DNA from 4 places in the Variovorax sp. 10L421 genome. Region 2 is predicted to be linked to each of the others. Evidence: predicted binding sites of a transcription regulator. Region 2 holds the regulator's gene; each other region holds the start of a gene.
The links. Region 2 encodes LexA, which represses DNA repair genes until DNA is damaged. Its sites were predicted from a motif close to ACTGTATNNNNATACAGT; they were not measured.

Region 1: the regulator LexA is predicted to act here: its motif matches at 1,834-1,851, upstream of recA (recombinase RecA).
Region 3: the regulator LexA is predicted to act here: its motif matches at 1,887-1,904, upstream of AC1DFC_RS17245 (ATP-dependent helicase).
Region 4: the regulator LexA is predicted to act here: its motif matches at 1,955-1,972, upstream of imuA (translesion DNA synthesis-associated protein ImuA).

Annotation. Positions count from the first base shown of each region.
Region 1 covers NZ_JBFTJJ010000003.1:169,409-173,921, forward strand. The annotation lists gene AC1DFC_RS07080 (sensor histidine kinase) at 1-494, opposite strand, end outside; gene AC1DFC_RS07085 (response regulator transcription factor) at 532-1,206, opposite strand; gene AC1DFC_RS07090 (MarR family winged helix-turn-helix transcriptional regulator) at 1,266-1,751, opposite strand; gene recA (recombinase RecA) at 1,898-3,004, shown strand; gene recX (recombination regulator RecX) at 3,047-3,505, shown strand; gene yiaA (inner membrane protein YiaA) at 3,536-3,973, opposite strand; gene AC1DFC_RS07110 (hypothetical protein) at 4,103-4,513, shown strand, end outside.
Region 2 covers NZ_JBFTJJ010000002.1:5,272-9,784, forward strand. The annotation lists gene adk (adenylate kinase) at 1-498, shown strand, start outside; gene AC1DFC_RS04030 (asparaginase) at 535-1,500, opposite strand; gene lexA (transcriptional repressor LexA) at 1,574-2,257, shown strand; gene AC1DFC_RS04040 (hypothetical protein) at 2,396-2,773, shown strand; gene AC1DFC_RS04045 (D-2-hydroxyacid dehydrogenase family protein) at 2,863-3,870, shown strand; gene AC1DFC_RS04050 (MFS transporter) at 3,867-4,513, shown strand, end outside.
Region 3 covers NZ_JBFTJJ010000012.1:108,537-113,049, forward strand. The annotation lists gene AC1DFC_RS17235 (YoaK family protein) at 1-650, opposite strand, end outside; gene corA (magnesium/cobalt transporter CorA) at 708-1,694, opposite strand; gene AC1DFC_RS17245 (ATP-dependent helicase) at 1,918-4,038, shown strand; gene hpf (ribosome hibernation-promoting factor, HPF/YfiA family) at 4,367-4,513, shown strand, end outside.
Region 4 covers NZ_JBFTJJ010000002.1:338,696-343,208, forward strand. The annotation lists gene AC1DFC_RS05555 (Y-family DNA polymerase) at 1-1,158, opposite strand, end outside; gene imuA (translesion DNA synthesis-associated protein ImuA) at 1,127-1,939, opposite strand; gene AC1DFC_RS05565 (ABC transporter substrate-binding protein) at 2,056-3,186, shown strand; gene AC1DFC_RS05570 (aldo/keto reductase) at 3,381-4,208, shown strand; gene AC1DFC_RS05575 (hypothetical protein) at 4,195-4,323, opposite strand; partial or broken gene AC1DFC_RS05580 (tripartite tricarboxylate transporter substrate-binding protein) at 4,301-4,513, shown strand, end outside.

The DNA.
Region 1 (4,513 bases), on a different contig from region 2:
GCCGCGAGCACCGACTGCTTCTCGCGCGTCTCGGCCAGCTGCAGCAGCGAGGGCGGCACGTCCTCGGCGCCGCTGGCGATCCACAGGGAGGCCACGCGCACCGGCTTGCCGTGCACGTCGCTGTTGTGCAGGAACACCTGGCCGGGCGGCAGCGGCTCGTCGAGCCCGGGCAGCGGAATGTCGCGCTCGCCGCTCAGCAGCGTGTCGTGCCCGTCGAACAGCTGGTAGTACACGTGGCCTGTGTCGTCGGCCCGCAGGATCTCGCGCGCCGACTGCGACAGCGCGAACTGCGTGTGCCCGTCCTTCACCGTCACCAGCTCGGCCAGGGCCTTCACGTTGTGCTCGAGCGCGCGGTCGAAGGGCGCGTTGGCAATGCCCTGCGCCACCAGCCACGTGACGCCGATGCTCACGGGCACCAGCAGCAGAAGCGGCGTGAGCATCCAGTCGAGGATCTCGCCGAACAGGGAGCGCTGCGCGCGCTGGAAAAGCTTCACCGGGCTTGCCCCAAGGCTTCGCGCTTGGCAAGGAGCATCAGGGCTGGATCTTCTCGAGGCAGTAGCCCAGCCCGCGCACCGTCGCGATGCGCACGGGACCCTTCTCGATCTTCTTGCGCAGGCGGTGGATGTAGACCTCGATGGCGTTGAGGCTCACCTCCTCGCCCCATTCGCACAGGCGGTCGACCAGCTGGTCCTTGCTCACCAGCCGGCCGGCGCGCTGCAGCAGCACTTCGAGCAGGCCGAGTTCGCGTGCCGACAGCTCGATCATCTTGCCGTCGATGGTCGCCACGCGGCCGGCCTGGTCGTAGACCAGCGGGCCGTGGCGGATCGTGTTGCTGGTGGTGCCCATGCCGCGCCGGGTGAGGGCGCGTACGCGCGCCTCGAGTTCCTGCAGGCTGAAGGGCTTGGCCATGTAGTCGTCGGCGCCGTGGTCCAGGCCCTTGACGCGTTCCTCCACGCTGTCGGCCGCCGTGAGCACCAGCACCGGCAGCTGCGAGCCGCGCGCGCGCAGGCGCTTGAGGATCTCGATGCCGTGCAGGTTGGGCAGCCCGAGATCAAGGATCAGCAGGTCGAATTCGTCGTGCGTCATGAGGGCGGTGTCGGCCTGCGAGCCGTTCGCCACGTGGTCGACCGCCGCGCCCGAGGTGCGCAGGCTGCGCAGCAGGGCATCGGCCAGCACCTGGTCGTCTTCGGCAATCAGAATCCGCATATGCGCCACCTCCGGCTGTGTCGGCGCCCCTTGGCGCGCGTTGGTCTCCGCCTAGGAGTCTAGCCCGCCGTATAGGCTTCGAGTCCGATGGTTACCACGGTGGCAATGTCGTTTCCCACGCTGGCGCGGAACTCGCCTTCGGCCTGCGTCACCGCACTGCGGAAGGCGTCGAGCCAGGCCAGGCCGTCGGCCGTGAACAGCACGCGCCGCGCCCGCGCGTCCAGCGGGTCGGGCCCGCGCGTCACCAGCCCCCAGGCTTCGCACTGGTCGACCAGCGCGCCCATGGCCTGCTTGGTCATGCCGGCGCGCTCTGCCAGTTCGGTCAGGCGCGAGCCTTCGCGTGCCAGATGGCGCGTGATGTGGATGTGTGCCGCACTCACCTGCGCGCGCGCCGCGAGGTTCGACAGTGCCAGCGGCACGCCGACGTCATGTGCCATCAGCTCCAGCACGCGCTCGTCGAAGCGGCGCATCGCGTGGCCCAGCAGGCGGCCCAGGTGGGTCTGGCGCCAGGCGTCGGGATCGGTCGGGAACGCGGCTTCGGACATGGCGCCAAATGGTAAAGCAAACTGACCAAAAAATGGGTTTACTCGAGTCAATGAACCCCTACACTACTGTTCAAGCATCCAGCCTGTAATTAAAAGCAGATGGATTGAAACCCAACACAAACCGTTGATATTCAAGGAGTTTCCACATGGACGCAGTCGTCAAGGGCGCAAGCATCTCGGTCGCCAACAGTGAAAAGGCCAAGGCCCTCCAGGCCGCACTGGCCCAGATCGAAAAGCAGTTCGGCAAGGGCACGATCATGCGGCTCGGCGAAGGCGAGGCGCTCGAAGACATCCAGGTGGTCTCCACCGGTTCGCTGGGCCTGGACATCGCGCTGGGCGTCGGCGGCCTGCCGCGCGGCCGCGTCATCGAGATCTACGGCCCTGAATCGTCGGGCAAGACCACGCTCACGCTGCAGGTCATCGCCGCCATGCAGAAGCAGGCCGGCACCTGCGCCTTCGTCGATGCCGAGCACGCGCTCGACGTGCAATACGCCCAGAAGCTCGGCGTGAACCTGTCCGACCTGCTCATCAGCCAGCCCGACACCGGCGAGCAGGCGCTCGAAATCGTCGACTCCCTGGTGCGCTCGGGCGCTGTTGACCTGATCGTGGTCGACTCCGTCGCCGCGCTCACGCCCAAGGCCGAAATCGAAGGCGAGATGGGCGACTCGCTGCCCGGCCTGCAGGCCCGCCTGATGAGCCAGGCGCTGCGCAAGCTCACCGCCACCATCAAGAAGACCAACTGCATGGTCATCTTCATCAACCAGATCCGCATGAAGATCGGCGTGATGTTCGGTTCGCCCGAAACCACCACCGGCGGCAATGCGCTGAAGTTCTACGCCTCGGTGCGCCTGGACATCCGCCGCATCGGCACCATCAAGAAGGGCGACGAGGCCATCGGCAACGAAACCAAGGTGAAGGTGGTGAAGAACAAGGTGTCGCCGCCGTTCAAGACGGCCGAGTTCGACATCCTGTTCGGTGAGGGCATCAGCCGCGAGGGCGAGATCATCGACATGGGCGTCACGGCCAAGATCGTCGACAAGTCGGGCGCCTGGTACGCCTACAACGGCGAGAAGATCGGCCAGGGCCGAGACAACGCCCGCGAGTTCCTGCGCGAGAACCCCGAGCTGTCGCGCGAGATCGAGAACAAGGTGCGCGAATCGCTGGGCATCCCGCTGCTGGCCGCCGATGCCGGCGCCACGCCCGAGAAGCCGCAGAAGGCCGCGAAGGCGGACAAGGCCGACAAGGGCGAGTAAGTACAGGCGCGGCTCCCCGGGGGCCGCGCGAGCGACCCCCGCATGGCATTCAACGCCCCGTCCCTCAAAGGCCGCGCACTGCGCCTGCTGAGCCAGCGCGAACATTCGCGCGCGGAACTGGAGCGCAAGCTGGCCAGGCATGAAGAAGAGCCCGGCACGCTGGCGAAGGCGCTCGACGAACTGGCCGCAAAGGACTTCATCAGCGAGCCGCGCGTGGTGGCCTCGGTGCTCAACCAGCGCGCCGCCCGCTCGGGTGCGCTGCGCGTCAAGCAGGAACTGCAGGCCAAAGGCATCGCGCCCGAGGCCATTGCCGAGGCGGTGGCCGGGTTGCAAGACACCGAAGTCGAGCGCGCCACCGCCCTGTGGCGGCGCCGCTTCGACGCCCCGCCCGCCGATGCGAAGGAGCGGGCGAAGCAGATGCGGTTCCTGATGGCGCGGGGCTTTTCAGGTGCCGTCGTGTCGAAGGTGCTCAGGAGCGATTTCGATGAGGCCGGCGAATGACGCTGCGCGATCGTCCCGAGGCAGGCTGGATCAGTTCGCTTCGGGCACTTCGTCGAGCGAGGGCGTCTCGCTCTTGTGCGCGGCGATGTCGCGCACATTCTTCTGCACCGCGACCGCACCGAACAGGCTCAGCAGGAATGCCATGGCATAGAAGCCCTTCTCGCTGGCAGCCAGCATGGCATTGAACAGGCCGACGGCGAGCAGGGCGACCGACAGCAGCAGCGAGATCCAGCACAGGCCGTAGTAGATGCCGGTCACTGTCGTGCCTTCGAGGCGGTCGCGCACGGTCTTCTGCAGCGACACGGCGGAGAACAGGCCGTACATCAGGATGGTGAAGTAGTAGCCCTTCTCGTTGAGCTGCATGGAGGCGTTCCACAGCCCGATCAGGTAGACGATGGCGCCGATGAGCAGCGCGGCCCAGGAAGCGGCGACGAATGCCGCGGTCGGCTTCTGGAATTTGATGGCCATGGAATCCTCCTCGTGTAGATGGGTGCGCGATTATGGTGTGGAGCGCCAATGGCATGATCCACCGCGCGCCGGCAGCTCGCACTGCAGCCCACAAGAAGGACCGGCCGTCACTTTTGGAGGAGCTTTTCCGTGTCACCTGAGCCCATCGGCCAGCCGTCTCTCGTTCGCACCGGCGCCAAGGCCGGCCTTTCCTTCGCCGGCTCCGTGATCAAGGGCAGTCTCCTCGGCCTGATTCTGGGCGGCGGCGTTTTCTTCTTCTATCTGGGCCAACTGCACGGGCCGGGCAACACGGCGGCGCGTGCCGGTGGGGCTGGCGCCATCCTTGCGCTCGTCACCTCGCCGCCGCTGCTGGTGGCCGTTTTGCTGCTGCTGTTCGTGGCCGTCTACGCGATGCTCGGCGTGCAGCAGGGCCGCGCGCGTGCAATGCAGCACCTGGTCGCGGCGCGTGGCGAGGCGGTGTCGCAGCGGCTCGGCGGCGCGATTGCCGGGCGCATCGAGGCGATGCCGCGTGCCCACGGCGCCCTGCAGCGCGCAGCCGAA
Region 2 (4,513 bases):
GACGCCGGCGCACTGGTCAGCGATGACCTGATCATCAATCTTGTGAAGGAACGCATTGCGCAACCCGATTGCGCCGGCGGCTTCCTGTTCGACGGCTTTCCCCGCACCATTCCCCAGGCCGATGCCATGAAGGCAGCGGGGGTCAAGCTCGACTACGTGCTCGAGATCGACGTGCCCTTCGGCGACATCATCGAACGCATGAGCGGCCGCCGCTCGCACCCGGCCTCGGGCCGCACCTATCACGTCAAGTTCAATCCGCCCAAGGTTGAAGGCAAGGACGACGTGACCGGCGAGGAACTGATTCAGCGCGAGGACGACAAGGAAGAAACCGTGCGCAAACGGCTCGACGTGTACAGCCAGCAGACGCGTCCGCTGGTCGACTACTACTCGGCCTGGGCCGAGGCCGACCCGGCCGCCGCCCCGAAATACCGCGCCATCAAGGGTGTGGGCACGGTGGACGAAATCACGCAACGTGCATTGGCTGCCCTGAACAGCTGATCCTCCCAACCGCCCCTGTACGGGGCGGTTTTGCTTTCACCCCAGCAGTTCCAGCATCAGCGCGATGCGCGCCTTCACGGGCGTCAATGCGCCAGCATCGCGCAGCTCGTCCCCGGCCTTCGGCAGGATGCGCCCGTTGGCGCAACGCGTGGCGCGAACAACCGCAACGCCTGCGTCCTGCGCCTTGAGCGCAGCCGCTTCCAGCGCGTGGTGCAGGGTGCCGTTGCCAGTGGCGGCAAGCACCAGTCCTCGCACGGGATCGGCACCGCCGAACTGCAGCAGCGCATCGATCACAGCACCGCTGGCGCCGGCATGGCTCATGACGATCTCGACGCGGGGCCACTGAACCGCAGCCTCCAGGAAGACCTTCGACGCGTGTGATGCAGCGCCTTCCGGCCAAGACCGGACAAGGCGAACCTCCCCTTCCTCGACATAACCGACGGGCCCAGCATCGCCTGAAGCAAAGGCGTCAGGCCGATAGGTGTGCACCTTCTGGATGTCGATGCCGCTGTGGATCGTGCCGGCGCACACCACCGCTACGCCTCGCGCGCCCTGCGTCGCGGCAACGCTGATGGCGTCGCGCACGTTCTGTGGTCCGTCGGGCGCCAGCGCGGTCGCCGGGCGCATCGCGCAGGTCAGTACCACGGGCTTGGAGGGCGCCAGCACCGAGTGCAGGAAGAATGCGGTCTCTTCGAGCGTGTCGGTGCCGTGCGTGATCACGACGCCTGCCACGTCGGCCTGCGCCAGCCAGTGCGCACTGCGCCGGGCCAGTTGCTGCCAGATGGCGAACGACATGTCCTTGCTGTCCACCTGCGCGACCTGCTCCGCTTCCAGCAACACGCCCTCAGGCGCCTCGATGCCGCCCAACAGGTCGGCCACGCCGACCTGTCCCGCGGTGTAGCCGATGTTGTCGCCGCTACTGGCGGCCCGGCCGGCAATGGTGCCGCCCGTGCCCAAAACCACGACACGGCGGCGCGATTCAGGCGAAGAGGAATTGACCATAGCTTGTCAACTTTTAAAAACTGGTTAAAAATACAGCTACTGGATATCTAGCCAGTGCCGCAAGGAACCACATATGCAGTTCGCCGTGAAGCTTACAGCCCGCCAGCAGCAGATCCTGGACCTGATCCAGAGCGCCATAGCACGCACCGGTGCGCCGCCCACGCGCGCCGAAATCGCCACCGAGCTCGGGTTCAAGTCGGCCAACGCCGCCGAAGAGCATTTGCAGGCGCTGGCGCGCAAGGGTGTCATCGAGCTCGTGAGCGGCACCTCGCGCGGCATCCGCCTCAAGGGCGACGCCCTGCGTTCGCTCAATGAAACACGCCACCGCGAAGGTGGCCAGTTCTCGCTCTCGCTGCCCGGCATGGCCCAACTGGCATTGCCGCTCATCGGCCGCGTCGCAGCCGGCTCGCCCATCCTCGCGCAGGAGCACGTCGACCAGACCTACTACGTCGAGAACACGCTGTTCCAGCGCCAGCCCGACTACCTGCTCAAGGTGCGCGGCATGTCGATGCGCGACGCCGGCATCATGGACGGCGACCTGCTCGCGGTGCAGGCCACCAAGGAAGCGCGCAATGGCCAGATCGTGGTTGCGCGCCTGGGCGACGAAGTGACCGTCAAGCGCCTGAAGCGCAACAAGCAGGTCATCGAGCTGCACGCCGAGAACCCCGACTACCCGACCATCATCGTCCAGCCCGGCGAGCCCTTCGAAATCGAAGGCCTCGCAGTCGGGCTCATCCGCAACACCATGCTGATGTAGGCCCCGCGGCCTGCTTTTTGCAGCACCCCATCCGGCAGCGACAGGTGGCGGGCGTATGGCGAAGAGTCGCCATCACCCTGTCGCAGCCGACTCAAGAAATCCTGCCTGTGTTCAACCTCATACTTTTTTGGAGTTCACATGGGAATCGCCCTCCTCGCCATCGCTGATTTCTGGATGCCGCTGCAATCGCTGGCCAGCCGCCTGATGCCGGCACACCGTCCTCGCCGCAGGGATCGCCTCGACGCTGCCGAATCCTCGACCGGACTTCGCTACGTGGCGGTGCGCCCTGCCTGCACCGCCCGCGCCGGCGGCGGTGCAACACCCACAGCAGCCAGCGCCGCGCCGGCGCGTCCGTTGCGCGTGGTTCGCGTGGTCGACGGCATGGGCCAGCAGCGCAGCAACCGCGTCGTGATCTCGGGCCGCATGGCCGATGTCTGCGCCGAACTCGACCGGCTGGCCGCACTCGAAACCGCCGAGACCGCGGCCGCGGCCCCTCGTTCGACCCGCCTTCACTGAGCCAGAACACCCCTGCGAGCGGCTGTGGGGTGGGTATCCAAACGTTCACTGGCACGACATTCCAATGCTGCGAGGCACAATGGCACGCCATGAACATTGTGATCCTCGACGATTACCAGGACGCCGTGCGCAAACTGCGCTGCGCCGCCAAGCTGGACGCGTACGCGGCCAAGGTCTATACCAATACGGTGAAGGGTATCGGGCAGCTTTCGGTTCGCCTCAAGGATGCCGACGTGATCGTGCTGATCCGCGAGCGCACCCAGATCTCGCGCCAGCTGATCGAAAAGCTGCCGAAGCTCAAGCTCATCTCGCAGACGGGGCGTGTCGCCGGGCACATCGACGTTACTGCCTGCACGGAACGTGGCGTCGCGGTCGCGGAGGGCTCGGGCTCGCCGCAGGCGCCTGCTGAGCTCACCTGGGCGCTCATCATGGCCGCCATGCGCCGGCTGCCGCAGTACATCAGCAACCTCAAGCACGGCGCGTGGCAGCAGTCGGGGCTCAAGTCGGCCTCGATGCCGCCCAACTTCGGGATCGGCTCGGTGCTCAAGGGCAAGACGCTGTGCATCTGGGGTTATGGCCGCATCGGCCAACTGGTGGCGCGCTATGGACAGGCTTTCGGGATGCAGGTCGTGATCTGGGGCCGTGAAGCCAGTTGCGCCAAGGCCCGCTCCGACGGCTTCCAGGTCGCACAGAACCGCCACGAGTTCTTTGCCGCGGCCGACGTGCTGTCGGTGCATCTGCGGCTCAACGAAGAGACCAACGGCCTCATCACGCTGGAAGATCTCTCGCGCATGAAGCCGACGGCGCTGTTCGTCAACACTTCGCGCGCCGAACTGGTCGAAGCCGACGCCCTGCTCGCCGCGCTCAACCGCGGCCGCCCCGGGCTGGCCGCCATCGACGTGTTCGAGAGCGAGCCGCCGCTGCAAGGCCATGCGTTGCTACGGCTCGAGAACTGCATCTGTACGCCGCACATCGGTTACGTCGAGCAGGAGAGCTACGAGAGCTACTTCGGTCAGGCGTTCGACAACGTGGTGAGCTACATCAACGGCAACCCGACGAACATCGTGAATCCCGGCGCGCTGCAGGTTCGCCGGTGAACCGGCCGGCGCCCCGGGGTGCACTCTGGGCGCTGCTCGCCGGCAATTTCGTGATCGGCACGGGCGTGATGGTGGTGCCCGGCACGCTCAATGAAATCAGCACCTCGCTTTCGGTCACGGCCGCCACCGCGGGCCAGCTGATCACGGCCGCAGCGGCAGTGATGTGCGTCGGCGCACCGCTGCTGGCTGCGGCGGTCGCGGGCTGGGACCGCCGCCAATTGCTGGCGCTCAGCCTGCTCTGGTACGCCGCGGGCCACATCCTCTGCGCGCTGATGCCGAGCTTCGGCGCCCTGCTGCCGGTGCGCATGCTCACGGTGGTCGCTCCAGCCATCTTCACGCCCCAGGCCGCGGCCTGCGCCGGCATGCTGGTGCCGCCGGAGCAGCGCGGACGCGCCGTCACTTTCGTCTTCCTGGGCTGGTCCATGGCCTCGGTGCTGGGCCTGCCCATCGGCGCGCTGATCGGCGGCCACCTGGGCTGGCGCATGGCCTTCCTGGCCATTGCGGCGCTCAGTGTCGCAAGCGCGACAGCGGTCTGGCTCACCTTGCCGAACGGCGTCCGCCCCGCCGCTCTGACCGCCGAAGCATGGTCGCGCGTGCTGCGCAGCCCGGTGCTGATGGGCATCGTTTCGGTCACGGCGCTGCA
Region 3 (4,513 bases), on a different contig from region 2:
TACTTGAAGCCGAGCGCTCCCACCGCCCCGCCGAGCACGAACATGCCGACCAAGCCGCCCGCGCGGCGCATGCGGCGGCGGTCGTGGCGCACCGCCATCGGGGCGGATCCGGCGCGGCCGTTCCAGTAGAGCATCTTGCCGATCTCGATCCCCATGTCGGTGATGTTGCCCGTCATGTGGGTGGTGCGGATGCTGCCGCCCGAGGTCTTCGACGCCACCGCGTTCTGCAGGCCCATGATGAAGGACAGCAGCAGCACCGTGAGCGGCACGGCGAAGGGCGTGGGCCAGGTCAGCGTGATCGCGCCCATGAGCCCGAATGGGAACATCAGCGCAGCTTCGAGCATCAGCGGCAGGGCGTAGACGCCGTGCATGCGGTGCTGCCGGCCCCAGTTCACCAGCATGGCGCAGACCGCGGCGCCGGTCACGAAGGCCAGGATCGCGCCGAGCGCGTTCAGCAGCAGCTTGACGTTGCCCAGCACCATGCCGTCCGCCAGCTGCGAGGCGAAGCCGGTCATGTGCGAGGTGTACATGTGAAGCACGAGGAATCCGCCCGCGTTGACGGCCCCGGCATTGAAGGCCAGCAGCAGGCCCAGCGCGGTGTTGGTCGACGGCGCGCGGTGGCGGTTGGTGAGGAAGCGGATTCTGCGCACTGTGGCTCTCCGGGTCAGCGCTTGCTGCCAGCCACTCTAGCACCCGCCGCGCGGCGCCTACTTGAGCCAGCCGCGCCGGCGGAAGTACCACATCGGCACCAGCGCGCTGGCCGCCATCAGCACGATGGCATACGGATAGCCCAGCGACCAGTCGAGCTCGGGCATGAACTTGAAGTTCATGCCGTAGATGCTCGCGATCAGCGTGGGCGGCAGCAATGCGACGCTGGCCACCGAGAAGATCTTGATGGTCTTGTTCTGGTTGATGTTGATGAAGCCGACGGTCGCATCCATCAGGAAGTTGATCTTGTCGAACAGGAAGGCCGTGTGGTTGTCGAGCGACTCGATGTCGCGCAGGATCTGCCGCGCCTCCTCGAACTGCTCGGCGTTGAGCATGCGGCTGCGCATCATGAAGCTGACCGCGCGGCGCGTGTCCATCACGTTGCGGCGGATGCGGCCGTTCAAGTCTTCCTGGCGGGCGATGGCGCCCAGCACCTCGCCGGCCAACTCGTCGCTGACGTTGCCCTCGAGCACTTTCTTGCCCGCGATCTCGAGTTCGTCGTAGATGTTCTCGAGCGTGTCGGCCGAGTACTCGGCGTCGGCATCGAACAGCTTGAGCAGTACTTCCTTCGCGTCCTCGATGAGCCCGGGCGCGCGGCGCGCGCGCATGCGCAGCAGCCGGAACACGGGCACGTCCTCGTCGTGGATCGAGAACAGCACACCGCGGCTGCGAAGCTCGGTGTTGTGCTGGTTCAGGATGAACGCCACGCGCACCGAGCGCGGATCTTCGTCGTCGTCGATCAGGAAGTCGGAGCGGATGTGCAGCTCGCCGTTGTCTTCCTCGTAGAAGCGGGCCGACTCCTCGATGTCCTCGTCCATCGCGTCTTCGGGAATCGAGAGGCCGTAGTACTGCTTGATCCAGCGCTTCTCTTCGAGCGTGGGCGACTCGAGGTCGACCCAGATCGGCTGGAACCTGGAGAGCTCCTCGAGCGACTCGATCTCTTCCTGGACGAGGCGGCCGTTGGCGAGCGTAAAGATGTTGAGCATGGGCTCACTCCCGGGTATGACTGAAACGTTGGGCGAGGGAGGGGCGCTTTCAATTCCCGGGCCCGACGCGCGAAAAAAGCGTCAGTGAAAGGGAGTTGAAAGCTGCCGAGACGGGGCGGTTTCCATAGGAAGAATCTCCGGTTGCAGCGAGGCGCGATTATGTCACCGGCCACATGGCTGCCCCATGCTTGGGCTGGACGGACATACAGTAAAGTCGCTCTCCATGCAGACCGCTGCGCTCCCTGTTTTTCCCGCCGCGCCGAAGACCCAGGCCGAGCGCCTGGCCGCCGCGCTTGCGACGCTCAACGATGCGCAGCGCGCTGCGGTCGAGCATGGCGTGGGTGCTGCGATAGCCGAGCGCGACGAGCGGCCGCTGCTCGTCATTGCCGGCGCCGGCTCGGGAAAGACCAGCACGCTGGCGCACCGCGTCGCACACCTGATCGCGGGCGGTGTCGATCCGCAGCGGCTGCTGCTGCTGACTTTCTCGCGCCGCGCCGCGCAGGAGATGGAGCGCCGCGCCGGCCAGGTGCTGGCGCGGGTGCTCGGCCTGAAGTCCGAGGTGCCGCCCGCGCTGCCGTGGGCCGGCACCTTCCACGGCATCGGCGCGCGGCTGCTGCGCGAGTACGCGCCGCAGATCGGGCTCGGCGAGAACTTCACGATCCATGACCGCGGCGATGCCGAAGACCTGATGGGGCTGGTGCGCCATGAGCAGGGCCTGTCTTCCACCGTGAACCGTTTTCCGCGCAAGGGCACCTGCCTGTCGATCTACTCGCGCTGCGTCAACACGCGCGCGCCGCTGGCCCAGGTGCTGAAGGAAGCCTTTCCCTGGTGCGGCGAATGGGAGGCCGAGCTGAAGAAGCTGTTCGGTGCGTATGTCGAGGCCAAGCAGCAGCAGAACGTGCTCGACTACGACGACCTGCTGCTGTACTGGGCCGGGATGGCCGCCGAGCCCGCGCTGGCCGCGCACATCGGCGCGCGCTTCGATCATGTGCTGATCGACGAGTACCAGGACACCAACCTGCTGCAGGCCTCGATCCTGCTGGCGCTCAAGCCCGATGGACGCGGGGTGACGGTGGTGGGCGACGACGCGCAGTCGATCTACTCGTTTCGCGGCGCGACGGTGCGCAACATCCTCGACTTTCCGTCGCAGTTCACGCAGCAGGCCAGAGTCGTCACGCTGGAGCGCAACTACCGCTCGACGCAGCCGATCCTGGACGTCTCGAACCGCGTGATCGTGCAGGCCGCCGAGCGGCACGCCAAGACGCTGTGGACCGACAAGCCCTCGGCCGGCAAGCCGCTGCTGGTGCTCGTGCCCGACGAGGCCGGGCAGGCACGCTGGGTGGCCGACAAGGTGCTGGCGCACCGCGAAGGCGGGCTGGCGCTGAAGTCGCAGGCGGTGCTGTTCCGCACCTCGACGCACAGCGCGGCGCTCGAGCTCGAACTGGCACGGCGCAACATCCCCTTCGTGAAGTTCGGTGGGCTCAAGTTTCTCGAGGCCTCGCATGTGAAGGACCTGCTCGCGGTGCTGCGTTTTGCGCAGAACCCGCGTGGGCGCATGGCGGGGTTCCGTGTGACGCAACTGATACCGGGCATAGGCCCCGTGACCGGCGCGCGGCTGCTCGATGCGATGGACCAGGCGGCAGACCCGGCCGCGGCAGTGCGCGACTTCGTGCCACCGGCCACTGCTCGCGCGCAATGGGGCGACTTCGCTGCAGCCTACGCCGCCTTGCGCGCGCCGGCGCTGAAGTGGCCGGCCGATGTCGAACTGGCGATGGCCTGGTATCTGCCGCACCTGGAGCGCCTGTACGAGGACACGTCCGGCGTGCGACGCGCCGACGTCGAGCAATTGGCCCGCCTCGCCGCCGGGTATGCCTCGCGCGAACGCTTCCTCGCCGAACTCACGCTCGACCCGCCCGAGGCCACCAGCGACCGCCCGGGCCCGCCGCTGCTCGACGAGGACTACCTGATCCTCTCGACCATCCACTCGGCCAAGGGGCAGGAATGGAACTCCGTACATGTGCTCAACGTGGTCGACGGCTGCTTGCCGGCCGACGTGGCGCAGAGCGCGCACGAGCTGGAAGAAGAGCGCCGGCTGCTCTACGTGGCGATGACCCGGGCGCGCGACCACCTGCACCTGCTGGTGCCGCAGCGCTTCCACATCACGCAGCAGGCGGCGCGCGGCGACCGGCACCTGTATGCCAACCGCACGCGCTTCATTGCCGAAGCCGATCTGGCCGGCTTCGAGCAGCAGACCTGGCCCCCTCCGCCGGAGCGGCCGCCGGCCGTGCCGCCGCCGAGCGCGGTGATCGACCTGCGCAACCGGATGCGCGCGGCCTGGCGTTGACTGGGCAGCTGCCGGCCCTTCCGGCGGCAGGGTCACGCGCTGCCGGAAGATGAAACACTTGTTCCGGATGAATCGCCGCATCGCCTGCCCTGCGCGCGGCAGATGCTATCGATTCGCTAGCGTGTGAAATGCCGCACACAAAGCGCAGAAACCCCGGGCAACTCAGGTATTGCAATACCGTGACAGCTTGGGCATAGTGAATCGAACTTGCCCTCTGCCTTCTTCTTTTCTTCCCCCGCCCTCTCTCCCACAACTCCCGTTTCTCGCCGGCCAAGCTGCATTCCGCAGTGCGGTCATTTCCCCAACCGTCAATTCCAGGAGGTCATTCATGAATTTGACGATCAGCGGTCATCACCTCGACGTCACACCTGCCTTGCGCACCTACGTCACGAGCAAGCTGGACCGGATCACCCGACATTTCGACCAGCTCGTCGATGTGAAGGTGATCCTCACGGTGGAAAAGCAAAAGGAAAAG
Region 4 (4,513 bases), 330 kb from region 2:
CCTGCTCAGCGGGCCGCGGTAGCACGGGCGCTCGCCGTCCATCTCGAGCAGCAGCGGCTCGGACAACAGCCACGGCGGATAGATGGCATCGGGCTGCGAGGCTGCGGTTTTTTCGTCCTTGCGGGCCTTGGCGGGCGCGTTCTCCTTCTGCAGCGCGGGGCGCCATGCCTGCTTGCGCTCGGGCCGGTGATCGGCCTGCGCCGCCGGCACTACCACCTGCTGCGCTCCGAGCCGCACGCTGAGCCGCTCGACCATCTCGTGCAGCCTGTCGCCCTTGCGGTTGTCCTCGGGCAGGAAGCTGGTGCTGGCGCCGGCCCACGGATCGGTTTCGAGCGTGCGCAGCCTGAGCCAGCTCGCGGGCGCGGCCAGCGTGGTGAGGGCGAGCTTTTCCGACAGCAGGCGGCGCAGGTGCGCCATGTCCTGCGTGGGCTCGGCCGTGCGCACGGTGACCTGCTGGTGCGGCGGCAGGTTCACGCCGTTGAAGCGCTTGAGGTCGAGCGTCCACTGCAGCTCGAGCGCGCGCGCACCGCGCTGGCGGGCGCGCAGCCAGATCTGCAGGGCCGACAGCAGCCGGTTGGCCGACCACATGAGTTCGGGCGCGGTCTCGGCCAGCGCGGGCAGCTCGAGCTTCTGCTCGAACACGTCGGGCAGCGTGAGCCAGGCATGGCTTTCGGGGCGCAGGCCCCAGGCGGCGTCGAGCGCCTCGCGCAAGCCAGTGCCGAAGCGCCGCGTGAGGCCGCCGCGCGGCAGTGCCGCCACATCGCCCCAGGTGCGGCAGCCCAGGCGCGCGAGCAGGTCGAGGTGCTCACGCGCGGCGCTCAGGGTGTCGAGCGGCAGGCCGGCCGGAATGTCCTGGGGCCTGTTCTCGTCGCGCTCGAACAGGCGCAGCCGCGCCAGCGCGATCAGGCTCGTGGCGCCCTGCGCGCCCAGCATGCGCACATCGGGCGCGGGGTTGGCGGCCAGCAACTGGCGCATCAGCTGCAGCCGCCCGCCCCACAGGCGCTCGCAGGCGGAGACTTCAAGCATCAGCGCTTCGTCCTGCCAGGCGACGTGCGGGGTGTACTGCAGCGCCCACCAGCCCAGCGATTCGGGCGTGGGCAGCGTGGGAGCGTCGGGCGTGTCGGCGTCAGGCAACCACTGCAAGGCGATCCAGTGCATCCGGGCCTCCTCCTTTCCACGCGTCGATGCGCACCACGGTCGCCGAAGACGCTGCCGTCTCGCCGGCCGGCACCGTGCCCGACTGCTGCAACCGCAACTTGCGCCGCAGCCGGGCGGCGGCCAGCAGCGCGGCCATGCGTTCGTTGCGCGCCGGCAGCATCACCGGCGCGGCCAGCGGCGGGCCGCGGCGCTTGAGGATGTGCAGCTCGATCTGCGACGCATCCGATTCGCAGCGCCCGGCGCGGATGCGCAGCCGCGCCGGCGAGGCCGACCGCGCGGCCGATTCGGGCCGGCACACGAACAGCAGCACCTCGTGCTGCGCGGCCGCCAGCTGCAACCGCCGCAATTCGCCCACCCGCGCCTGCGGCAGCCAGGCCACGACGGCGGCGATGTCCGCGCAGCGCAGCGCCTGCTCGCAGGCCCACAGCCGCGCGGCCGGAGCCTCGCTCCTGACCCACATCAGCGCTTCCACCGGCAGCCCCTGCGCCGCGAGCGACGGCCCGCAGGGTTCATAAGGCGCGCCGACCAGCACCACCGGCCCGCCGCGCGCCTGCACCGCCTGCGCCAGCGCGGGCAGCAGCAGCCGCCAGACATGGGCCTCGGGTGCGCCCTGCAGCAGTTCCGTCATCGCGCCCACCGGCCAGCCGCCGCCCGGCAGCTGCGCATCGAGCGCGGCGTGGCCGGTGGCGGTGACCTGCGCGTCGGCCAGGCCGAGTTCGTCGGCATGCCAGACGCCGCGGCCCGCGGCAGCGGAAAAGGAGTCGAGGAAAGGGAGGCCCATGGGTGAAGACTGTTAACTGTATTTTTATACAGTACTCTCCAGGCCGCAACCAAAGACCCGATTTACCTCGCAGGGCCATCGCCTTAAGATGGGGTCGCTAACACTAAGTTACCAACATGCACAAAAAGATTCATCTGCTGGCTTCGGCCTTCGTCGCTCTCTCCACTGTCCTGGGGCTTCCGTCTGCGGTGCAGGCGCAGACCAAGCCGCTCCTGATCGGCCAGACCTACGTGCAGACGGGGCCGCTGGCGTCCCTGTCGCCCGAGCCCCTGCTCGGCATCCGTGCCATGTTCGCCGCGGTGAACGCGAACGGCGGCATCAACGGCCGGCCGGTCGAGCTGCGCCAGCTCGACGACGCCTACGACCCCGCCAAGGGCGCCGAGAACGTCAAGACCTTCGTGAAGGACGGCGCCATCGGCGTGCTGATGCCCATCGGCACTTCGTCGTCGATCGGCGCGATCAAGGCGGCCAACGAACTCAAGGTTCCCATCGTCGGGCCCTACTCGGGTTCTGGCCCGGTGGTGAAGCCCACCGAATACGGCTTCCCGGTGCGCATCAGCTTCGACGAGGAATACAGCCGCATCGTGAACCACCTCTACACGATCGGCCTCTCGCGCATCGCCTTCGCCCACAACGACAACCCGGGCGCACGGTCGGCGCTGGAAAGCACGCAGAAGTTCATTGCCGAGCGCGGCGAGAAGATGGCCGGCAGCGTGGCGATCAAGAACGACGGCTCCGACGCCGCCGAGCGCGCCGCCGAGCTGGCCAAGCTCAAGCCCAAGGCGGTGGTGCTGGCAGCCACCAACGAGGTGGCGGCGAAGTTCATCACGGCCTACCGCGCGACGGGCGGCGAGACGGCCTTCTACTCGTTCTCCTTCCTGAACGGGCAGAAGCTGTTCCAGGACATCAAGAAGGACGCTGCCGGGGTGGTCATCTCGCAGGTCGTGCCCTATCCGTGGAACAGCGCAATGCCGGTGATTGCCGAGTACCAGGCGGCCATGAAGAAGATCGGCGCGACCGAGTTCGGCTATGCCAGCCTCGAGGGCTATGTCGCGGCGAAGGTCATGGTCGAAGGCCTGAAACGCGCCGGGGCGAACCCGACGCCGGAATCGCTGCAGAAGGGCCTCGAGTCGTTCAAGACGCTCGACATCGGCGGCATTGCGGTGTCGTACCGGCCCGGCGAGCACCGCGGCCTCACCTTCTCCGAGCTGTCGATGCTGAAGGCCGACGGGCGCTACCTGCGCTGAGGGCCCTGCCTGCCGCTGGCCCCGACAGGTTCCAAGCCGAAACCTGTCGGCGCAGAATTTCGTCCGTGACGACGCCTTTCACGAACGAGCCCCACCTCCCCGCTTTCACGCGCGCCCGGCTGCTGCGTGCGAGCGTCGCACTTTGCGCTGGCGCCGCGCTCCCCTCCTTCGCCCAGCAACAAGGCAGGCCTGCGATGAAGATGAACACCCGCCCCATCCCCTCCACCCAGGAGGCCCTGCCCGTGATCGGCTGCGGCACCTGGATCGGCTTCGACCAGCGCCCCGGCAGCGAGGAATACGCGCGCCTGCCCGGCGTGCTCGACGCCCTGTTCGCGGCCGGCGGCACGGTGATCGACAGCTCGCCGATGTACGGCCGCTCCGAGGAAAGCACCGGCGAACTGCTGGCCGTGTCGAAGCTGCAAGGCAAGGTCTTTCTCGCCACCAAGGTCTGGACCTCGGGCCGCGAGGCCGGCATCGCGCAGATGGAGCAGTCCTTCGCGCGGCTGCGCACGCAGCGCATGGACCTGATGCAGGTGCACAACCTCGTCGACTGGCGCACGCACCTCGCCACGCTGCGCGGCTGGAAGGAACAGGGCCGCGTGCGCTACATCGGCATCACGCACTACACCGCCTCGGCCTACGGCGAGGTCGAAGCGGTGCTGAAGGCCGAGAAGCTCGACTTCCTGCAGATCAACTACTCGCTCGACGCGCGCGAGGCCGAGCAGCGCCTGCTGCCGCTGGCCGCCGAGCGCGGCGTGGCGGTGATCGTCAACATGCCTTTCGGCGGCGGCGGACTGCTGCGCCGGCTGCGCGACCGGCCCCTGCCCGCGTGGGCCGGCGAGATCGGCTGCACGAGCTGGGCGCAGGTGCTGCTGAAGTTCGTGCTGAGCCATCCGGCCGTGACCTGCGCCATACCGGGCACCAGCCGCCGCGAGCACATGGCCGACAACGCGGCAGCCGGCACGGGCAGTTTTCCCGACGCGGCCTTCTGGCAGCGCGAGGCCGCCTCTATTCGAACTTGACGTTGTGCTCGCGCACCGTGGCGCCGAAGGCGTCGTACTGTGCGCGGAAGAACTCGGCGAACTTCGCGGGACTCATGCCGTAGCCCTCGCCGGGCTTCCACGGCCCGGCGCGCATGCCGGCGCCGGTGGTCGAGAAGCTCAACGCCGCGCTGGCGCAAGTGCTGGCGATGCCGGCCACGCGCGAGTTCTTCCGGCGGGGTGCGTACGAGGCCGAGTCGTCGAGCCCGAAGCAGCTGGCCGACCTGACGCGCGCAACATACGACCAGTGGGGCGACATCATCCGCAAGCTGGGGCTGGTGAAGCAG